4 regions of the Rhizobium sp. PEPV16 genome follow, and region 1 is predicted to be linked to each of the others. Evidence: predicted binding sites of a transcription regulator. Region 1 holds the regulator's gene; each other region holds the start of a gene.

Region 1 (2,202 bases):
TGTCCGGCTGGGGTGGCAATATCGACGTCGGCCGCTTGCCCGCCTGGTATTTCGCCGTCGCCGTGGCAGGCTTTCTGCTGCTGACGCTGCTCCGCACCCGGTTGCGCCATGTCGGCACATCGATCATCGCGGTCGCAACACTCATCCTGCTGCTTCTGCCGGTTCCCCGGCCGCCGGATCTGGTGATTTCGGAGGATGGCAGTCTCGTCGCGGTCGTCGAGGCGGCGGCAATGGCTTCCAACCGTGAAAGACCGCCGGACTTCATCTTCGACCAGTGGCAGCGAGCGCTGGTCCTGCCGAGGCATGATCCGCCGAAGATGCTGGATGGTCCTGCTATCCCGCCTGAGGGAGAAGACCGCCGCGTCAGGCTTTCCCGCGATCAGCAGAACGAAGCAAGGACCGCGATGCGGACGGCCGCAGCGGGCGGTGACGCAAACCGCTTTTCCTGCGTCAAGAAGGCCTGGTGCATATCAAGGCTTGGCAATGGTCGGGTGGTAACCGTCATCGACAACGCCGCCTATCTCGGCCCGGCGTGCGACGCGGCCGATATAGTCGTGACGTCGGTCCGCCTTCGCTTCAACAATTGCCGTTCAGGTGCGACGCTCTTCACCGGTGAGACGTTGCGCAGGACCGGTTCCATCGAGTTGCGCTTCACGGACACTGGCCTGGAGGTCGCAACCGCATTCGATGTATTGTCGCGGCCATGGATGCGCCATCGTGCCTATGACTGGCGCAGCAACAGTTTTACCGAATCCGGCCTGGCCAATGTCAGTGATATCGGCGAATGAGACCGACGAGTTTACCCTGAACCTTGACACGGTCCGGCCCGAAAATCCGGGTCTCGTAAGCTGGGTTGGCCGCTTCCAGCGCGATCGAGGCGCCCTTGCGGCGGAAGCGCTTGAGTGTCGCTTCTTCGTCGTCGACGAGAGCAACGACGATGTCGCCAGGACTTGCGGTGCTGCCGTTGCGGATGATCACGGTGTCGCCGTCGAAGATGCCGGCGTCGATCATCGAATCGCCCTTGACCTCGAGCGCATAATGTTCACCGGAGCCGAGCATGTCGGCCGGAACGACGATGTCGTGGGTATTGTTCTGGATCGCCGAGATCGGCACACCGGCAGCGATTCGGCCCATGACCGGCACGGAGACCGAGTTGCCGTTGTCGGCGACGGGTTTTGCGGGAGCAGGAGTGGCAACCGGCTGCGGCTTGCCGAGGCTGCCCTCGATGACGCTCGGCGAAAAGCCGCGCCGGGGCTGAATGCTGGGGCTGTAGGCCTCCGGAAGCTTGATGACCTCGATCGCGCGGGCGCGATTCGGTAGGCGGCGAATGAAGCCTCGCTCCTCAAGCGCTGTAATCAAGCGATGAATCCCGGACTTGGAGGCGAGGTCCAGGGCATCCTTCATTTCGTCGAAAGATGGCGGAACGCCGGATTCCTTCATGCGCTCATGAATGAAAAGGAGAAGCTCCTGTTGTTTGCGCGTGAGCATCGACGTTGTGACCTCGTGATTGAAACAAATCCAGAACAGACACTATATGTTCCATATGTGTTCCGCAAGTAGCTAAATTTCCGTAAAACTTGGCGCCAACTCGTTGAGATTTTTATTTTCATTCGCCGGAGTGGGACACAAGTCTTGACGTTTCCAGGAGGGACATCATGAACGAGCATTCCGCCAAACCGCACCCGCTGGATCATGTCCTGCTGCCGGTCGTCAATATCGATCTGGCGCGCGAAAGGCTCGGCAAGCTCGGCTTCACCGTTGCCGCCGATGCGCGCCATCCCTTCGGAACGGAAAACGCCTGCGTCTTTTTTGCCGACAAGACCTATCTGGAGCCACTCGGGATTGCGAGCGTCGAGGAGAGCGAGGCATCGGCACGCCAAGGCAATGTCTTCACGGCCCGCAACCAGGCCTTTCGTTTCCGCTGCGGCGAGGAGGGGCTTTCGGGGCTGGCTTTCGGCAGCAAGGATGCCGGCACCGATCATCAGAATTTCGTCGGCAACGGATCGAGCGCCGGCGAGATGCTGCAGTTCACCCGGCCGATGACGATGCCGGACGGTTCCGAGACGATTGCGGGCTTCAAGCTGGCTTTCGCCGGCGACCTGCGCGCGCCCGATCTCCTGCTTTTCACCGTCGAGCGCGTCAATCCGCTGCCGGCCGACCGCGCCGCGCTGGAAACACACGCCAATGGCGTCACCGGCATAG
Region 2 (2,202 bases), on a different contig from region 1:
TCATGATGAAATCCCTGTACTCAGGATATTGGTCACTCAGGATATTGGTCACTCAGGATATTGGTCGCTCAGGATTTTGCGGCGGCCCCGTCGCACCAATCGGCGAAGGCTGTGATCGCCGCATCCGCGCCAAGCTCATTCAGTGTTTCGTGCCGCATGTCCTGATATATCTCAGTGCTGATACGGGAGAAGCCTTGACCTTTCAAATGGTTTGACAGCCAGAGCACGGCTTTTCCACGCTCGGTCGCCGGGTCTTCTCCGCCGCCGACGAGATGGATCGGCATGTCCCGCGGCAGCCGGTCGAGGTGGATTTTCTGTAGCGCGCGGAAGGTCAGTTCGAAGAGATCGAGCCATAGAGAGACCGAGGCGTCGAAGCCGCAGAGCGGATCGGCGGCATATTTGTCGACTTCATCAGGAAGACGCGACAGCCAGTCGAACTCGGTGCGGCGGCTAGGAATGGATTTGCCCCAAGCGCCGAAGGTGAGCTTCGGCAGCAAACCGCTTGGCACGTCGGAGCCCTTCAGCATGCGCTCGGCAAGCAGGACCGCCTGGGCGGCGCGGCCGGCAAGGCCGACGGCGAAATTCGAATTCCAGACGGCGACGGCATCGAAGTCCGCCGGAGCCGTGACGGCAGCGTTGAGCGCGATGAGGCCGCCCATCGAATGGCCGAAAAGGATCACTGGCAGACCGGGATGGCGGGAGGACGCATGGCTGCGCATGGCGATGACGTCGCCGATCACCCTTTCGATACCACCGCGCCGGGCGAAACGGCCGACCGGTGCATCGGGTGCTGTCGTCTCGCCGTGGCCGCGGTGATCATGGGCGTAGACGTGATAGCCGCGCGCCGCCATCGTCTCGGCAAAGACGCCGTATCGTTTCGAATGTTCGGCCAAGCCATGCGATATCAACAGGATGCCGCGTGGAGGGGTGATGGCCTCAGCATGGTGATAGGCCAGCGACGCCCCTGGCACGGCGAGCCTTTGCGTTTCAGAAAACATGTGGGTCCTCCCGGCGACAACAGACCAGATCGCCGGGTAATTGCAACATCGGCATTTGATTATCTGATAACAATTTGCGCCCTTGTTGCGATTCAGGGTTGCGGCCTTTTGATTTTGGTGCTTATTTGTTCCTGTATTGTTCTTTTTTGGGGGTTGAAATGAGCAGCATGCAGTTGCGTACCTTGACGTTCGCCGTGTCGATGATTGTTGCCGGTGCCGCCGTGGCGCAGGAGGCTGGCGGACGTACCCGCTTCATTCTAGCGGCGAGCTGGCAGCCGGCCTTTTGCCAGACGAACCAGAAGAAGGCCGAGTGTGCGAGCCAGACCGGCGAGCGCCCCGACGCGACGAACTTTTCGTTGCACGGACTTTGGCCGATGCGGCAGGATTACTGCGGCGTAAGCGCCGAGCAGAAGGCCGCCGACAAGGATGGCGACTGGAACAAGCTGCCGGAGGTCACGCTTGCGGCCGAGACGAAGACGGCGCTCGCAAAGGCGATGCCCGGCACGCAATCCGGCCTGGAACGGCATGAATGGGTGAAGCATGGCACCTGCACGAAGATGAGCGCCGACGACTATTTCGGCGTCGGCATGCATCTCGTGGGCGCACTCAACGCGTCGGCCGTGCGCGATCTCTTCGCTGCCAATATCGGCAAGCCGGTCAAGGCCGACGCGATCAAGGCGGCTTTCGACAAGAGCTTCGGGCCGGGTGCCGGCGACCGCGTCAAGATGAGCTGCCGGCGGGCCGGCAATGTCAGGATGATCAGCGAACTGACGATCGGGCTTTCGGAAGCCGCCGGGGCGGCATCGGCGAAAAGTGCCGGCCTTGCCGATCTGATCCAGGGTGCTGGAAAAACGTCGTTCGGTTGTGACGAGGGCGTCGTCGACGCTGCGGGCTTTTGACCGGAAATCCTGAGTAAACCGGGTTTCGGCGTTGCCCGCAGGCGCTGTTTCGCCTACATAGCGGCACAATCGAAGTTTCCCGCCCGGAGCAGCGCAGCATGGCACGTCAGTTCATCTATCATATGTCCGGCCTCAACAAGGCCTATGGCAACAAGAAGATCCTGGAGAATATCCACCTTTCGTTCTACCCGGATGCCAAGATCGGTATCCTTGGTCCGAACGGCGCGGGTAAATCCACCGTGCTGCGCATCATCGCAGGTCAGGACAAGGAGTACACCGGCGAAGCTTGGCTCGCCGAAGGTGCG
Region 3 (2,202 bases), on a different contig from region 1:
ATGCTTGCCGATCAGTAGCGGCAACGGGCCTCGTAGCGGCGGCCGTAGCGGTCGCGATAGACGCAGTAGCCCCGGCGTTCGACCGACTGGCCGATCAGAGCACCGGTCAAACCGCCGGCAACGGCGCCGACGGCGGCACCACCCCAGCTGTTGGTGACGGCACCGCCGATGACCGCACCGGTGCCGGCGCCGATCGCCGTACCTTGCTCGGTCGCTGTGCAGGATGCCAAGGCGCCGACGAGGGCACCAATAAGAACAATCTTCTTCATCATGTCGTAACTCCCCAGGTTAGTTGGGCTTTAGATGCGGCCCATTAGTACAAGGATAATGATAATCACGAGAACTAGCCCCAAACCGCCGGAAGGTCCATAGCCCCAGCCACGGCTATAACCCCAATTCGGCAAGGCTCCGATCAAGAGCAGAATGAGGATAATAAGAAGTATCGTGCCAAGCATGGTGTGTTTCCTTCATTTCATCCGCAATTTGGATGGACGAGAAACACGCATTGGCGATTTTTGTTCCCGGTTGAGCTCTGGAAATGTGACGAAGCCCGATTCACGGTTTAATTTCCGTCTTCTCGCAAAAATGCGGCTATGGTTAAAAAGACATTTAAATACAATATGTTGCGGTGAACAAAGCGGGAAAATCGCGATGTCGCCGATTCGTCAGCGATTCGTTCCGTTTTTGATCGGCGAGCCGAGATTGGACGCCCTGACTTAACGCTATCTGAATCCGGCGCTTGAAAGATTAATACTGATACGACGAGGCGGAGCGAGGCGATCTGCCGCCAATGCGCATCTAGGGCCTGGACCTGATAGCGCTACCAGATGTAGCCGTGAACGAAAGGCGAAAATGGCGGCGTCAGCGATTCGTCTCCGATTCGTTCCGGCTTTGGTCGAGAAGTTAACTTCGGTCGGATTTTCACCCGTTCGAGATCGGGCGAAGATCGTCACTCACGACGACGAAAATAGGAACAGGAGGGAGTCTTGCGATTCAGCATGTAGTGGGAAAAAGTGATTCAAAATCAATACTTAGCCGTGAACAAAAGCTGAATCAGCGGGAGTCGTCGATTCGTCGCTGATTCGTTCTCACGCTGTTCCGAATCGGAAATTCGCGCGTTTCGGGCGACTCGCAAAGGTCGTAATCCCCGAGGCATTTTGAAATCTGCCCTTGCGTTTGCGGCGGCAGCTGTCCATGTGTTGTCCAGCTTCCATCGGGAGCCAAGATTTTCCTGGGGCCACCCCGCCTCATTTGCATGGACCCATGACTCTGACTTCGCAGCCGATGATTCTGAGTGGGCGCGGTGTGACCGCGGTGCTCGGGCCGACCAATACCGGCAAGACCCATTATGCCATCGAGCGCATGGTCGCGCACGGGACGGGCGTGATCGGCCTGCCGCTCCGGCTGCTGGCGCGCGAGGTCTATACGCGGGTGGTCGAGAAGGTTGGCGCGCAGAATGTGGCGCTGGTGACCGGCGAGGAAAAGATTTCGCCGCCCAATGCCCGTTTTTCCGTCTGCACGGTCGAGGCGATGCCGCGCGAGACCAAGGCCGCCTTCGTCGCGATCGACGAGGTGCAGCTCGCCGGCGATCTCGAGCGCGGCCATATCTTCACCGACCGCATCCTGCATCTGCGCGGCCGCGAGGAAACGCTGCTGCTCGGCGCGGCGACGATGCGGCCGATCCTGCAGCAGCTCCTGCCCGGCATCACTATCGTCGAGCGGCCGCGGCTTTCGCATCTTTTCTATGCCGGGCAGAAGAAGATCACCCGGCTGCCGCAGCGCTCGGCCATCGTCGCCTTCTCCGCCGACGAGGTCTATGCCATCGCCGAGCTCATCCGCCGGCAGCGCGGTGGCGCGGCGGTGGTGCTCGGTGCGCTCAGCCCGCGCACCCGTAATGCGCAGGTTGCGCTCTATCAGGCGGGCGACGTCGAATATCTGGTGGCGACCGATGCGATCGGCATGGGCCTCAACCTCGATGTCGATCACGTCGCCTTTGCCCAGGACCGGAAATTCGACGGTTACCAGTTCCGCAATCTCAATCCGGGTGAACTCGGCCAGGTCGCCGGGCGCGCCGGGCGGCACGTGCGGGACGGGACCTTCGGCGTCACCGGGCAAGTCGCGCCCTTCGACGACGAGCTGGTGCAGCGCATCGAGGGGCATGAATTCGACAACGTCAAGGTTTTGCAGTGGCGGACGACGGAG
Region 4 (2,202 bases), on a different contig from region 1:
ATAAGGAATGCCGCCTTCATGAAACGTAACGTCGTTCTCCAGCTTACCGGCGTCGAGCGCCACTACGGGCAGGGCGGTACGCTGCTCTCGATCCTGAAGGGTGCGGATTTTTCGATATCGAAAGGGGAGATTGTCGCTCTCGTCGCCCCTTCCGGAACCGGCAAGTCGACACTGCTGCATGTCGCCGGCCTGCTGGAGCATCCGGACGGCGGTGAGGTCAACATCAACGGCCATGCCTGTGACGGCCTGAGCGACGAGAAACGCACCGCCATCCGCCGCAGCGAAATCGGCTTCGTCTACCAGTTTCACCACCTGCTGCCTGAATTCTCGGCGCTCGAAAATATCATGATGCCGCAGCTGATCGCCGGGCTTTCCTGGAAGGAGGCCGGAGAGCGGGCCGGCCAGCTTCTCGATTATATGCGCATCGGCCATCGCGGCTCGCATCGCCCCGGCGAGCTTTCCGGCGGCGAGCAGCAGCGCGTCGCAATTGCCCGCGCCGTCGCCAATGCGCCGACCCTGCTTCTTGCCGACGAGCCGACCGGCAATCTCGACCCCGAAACGGCAAGCTACGTCTTCGACGCGCTGGAAGCGCTGGTGCGCCAGTCCGGCCTTGCTGCCCTCATCGCCACCCATAATCACGAACTCGCCCGCCGCATGGATCGACGCGTGACGATCTCCGACGGCAAGATCGTCGATTTTTGACGCATGTCGCCCAGAAGTGTGCAGCGGTTTTGGGATAAAGCGCATCGCGTGAATCCAGACCGGCACGATGCGCTTTAAGGCTGCGATCAGGGGATGACCAGCCCGCCGCGATAGTCGAGCATATAGGCCTTTTGGCCGTCGACCACGATGCATTCGTGGCCGCTGAACCGCTCGCAGCCGCCTTCGCTGCTGTCGATATAGCGGCCGAACGGATGGTCGAATTCCATCCCGCCAAGAAACCGGCCCTCGCGATACATCGCCGAAAGTGCAGCCTTGATCACCGTTCCCGCTGCTGCGCCGTCGATGAGATCAGGTGCAATGACGCAGCCGAAATAATTCATCGCCCAGACGGGCTCGTCGGCAAGCCACACCACTTCCTGTCCGGCGAAATCGGTCCCGCCGAAATAGCTGTCGAGATAGCGCCAGTCGCCGCGTTCGTAACCGATATCGTGGGCACCCGGCCGGCAGGGTACGCGCGCCACGCCGCCGCCGACATAGGTCGCAGCCTTCGCCTCCACGACGAATTCGTTCAGCATCGCAATATCGACCATGTCATTCTCCTCTCGGCCCGATGCTGGCAAATATGCTGCGGCATGTAAAGAACAAAAAGAGAACATATGCCGGAAAAAAAGAGTCGCCCTGAGGAGGTCTGCCGCCTGAGCACCATGACCGATCTGCGGCGGATCGGGAAAGGGCAAGGCTGGTGCCGATCACGTCGAGCGCCGGCCCTTTGGCCGATTCGTCGCCTATTCCTGGGATTTCCAAATACAAGAAAGGAGGAAAAGATTCCTGTTGACAACGGAACATACATGGAACAAATTGAAAACATAACGAGTAAAGGAGAGCCCGATGACTGACATGATCCGTGATATCGCAGCATTCACCTCCATCGCAATGTTCGTTGCAAGCTTCTCGCTCATCGTCATGGCGCTCTAAAGTTTTCAGGGGATCGCATGGCAGTCATGCGCTCAGGACGCGGGACTTCTGCTGGACATCATCGCCCTCAATGCCGACAATGCGTCCGATTCATTCGGGTGATTGGGAAGGCATGTCATGGCGGATACGGCAAAGGGTTCAACGGGTGAGGCAACCGGCGGCACGCCGGGTTTCATCCACCTGAGGGTCCATTCCGCCTATTCGCTTCTCGAGGGCGCCCTGCCGCTGAAGAAGATCCTCTACAAAGCGACCGGCGACAGCCAGCCGGCGATTGCGATTACCGACACCAACAATCTGTTCGTTGCCCTCGAATTCTCTCAGAAGGCGATGGAAGACGGTCTGCAGCCGATCATCGGCTGCCAGGTCTCGATCGACATGGAAGACGGGCTGGAAACGGAAAAGCGCGGCGGCCAGCAGGCCCTGGTCAAGCTGCCGTCGATCGTTCTTCTCGCCGCGACGGATGCCGGTTACGAACGGCTGGTCGATCTCGTCAGCCGGGCCTATCTCGGCGGCGAAAGCAACCAAGCCGTTCATATCAGTGCTTCCTGGCTGGAGGAGGCGGGC

The links. The regulator LexA, encoded in region 1, represses DNA repair genes until DNA is damaged. The targets are predictions, from matches to a motif close to TGTTCNNNNTGTGTTCNG.
Region 2: the regulator LexA is predicted to act here: its motif matches at 1,125-1,142, upstream of FY112_RS25345 (ribonuclease).
Region 3: the regulator LexA is predicted to act here: its motif matches at 1,084-1,101, upstream of FY112_RS35375 (helicase-related protein).
Region 4: the regulator LexA is predicted to act here: its motif matches at 1,301-1,318, upstream of FY112_RS23855 (DUF5680 domain-containing protein).

Annotation. Positions count from the first base shown of each region.
Region 1 is NZ_VSZV01000244.1:5,097-7,298, reverse strand. Features, by position in the region: gene FY112_RS09045 (ComEC/Rec2 family competence protein) at 1-788, shown strand, start outside; gene lexA (transcriptional repressor LexA) at 769-1,488, opposite strand; gene FY112_RS09035 (VOC family protein) at 1,656-2,202, shown strand, end outside.
Region 2 is NZ_VSZV01000338.1:19,557-21,758, reverse strand. Features, by position in the region: gene FY112_RS25355 (DMT family transporter) at 1-4, opposite strand, end outside; gene FY112_RS25350 (alpha/beta hydrolase) at 69-998, opposite strand; gene FY112_RS25345 (ribonuclease) at 1,157-1,897, shown strand; gene ettA (energy-dependent translational throttle protein EttA) at 1,996-2,202, shown strand, end outside.
Region 3 is NZ_VSZV01000356.1:194,674-196,875, forward strand. Features, by position in the region: gene FY112_RS35365 (glycine zipper domain-containing protein) at 12-272, opposite strand; gene FY112_RS35370 (DUF3309 family protein) at 300-455, opposite strand; gene FY112_RS35375 (helicase-related protein) at 1,264-2,202, shown strand, end outside.
Region 4 is NZ_VSZV01000333.1:36,242-38,443, forward strand. Features, by position in the region: gene FY112_RS23845 (lipoprotein-releasing ABC transporter permease subunit) at 1-4, shown strand, start outside; gene FY112_RS23850 (ABC transporter ATP-binding protein) at 19-702, shown strand; gene FY112_RS23855 (DUF5680 domain-containing protein) at 789-1,253, opposite strand; gene dnaE (DNA polymerase III subunit alpha) at 1,756-2,202, shown strand, end outside.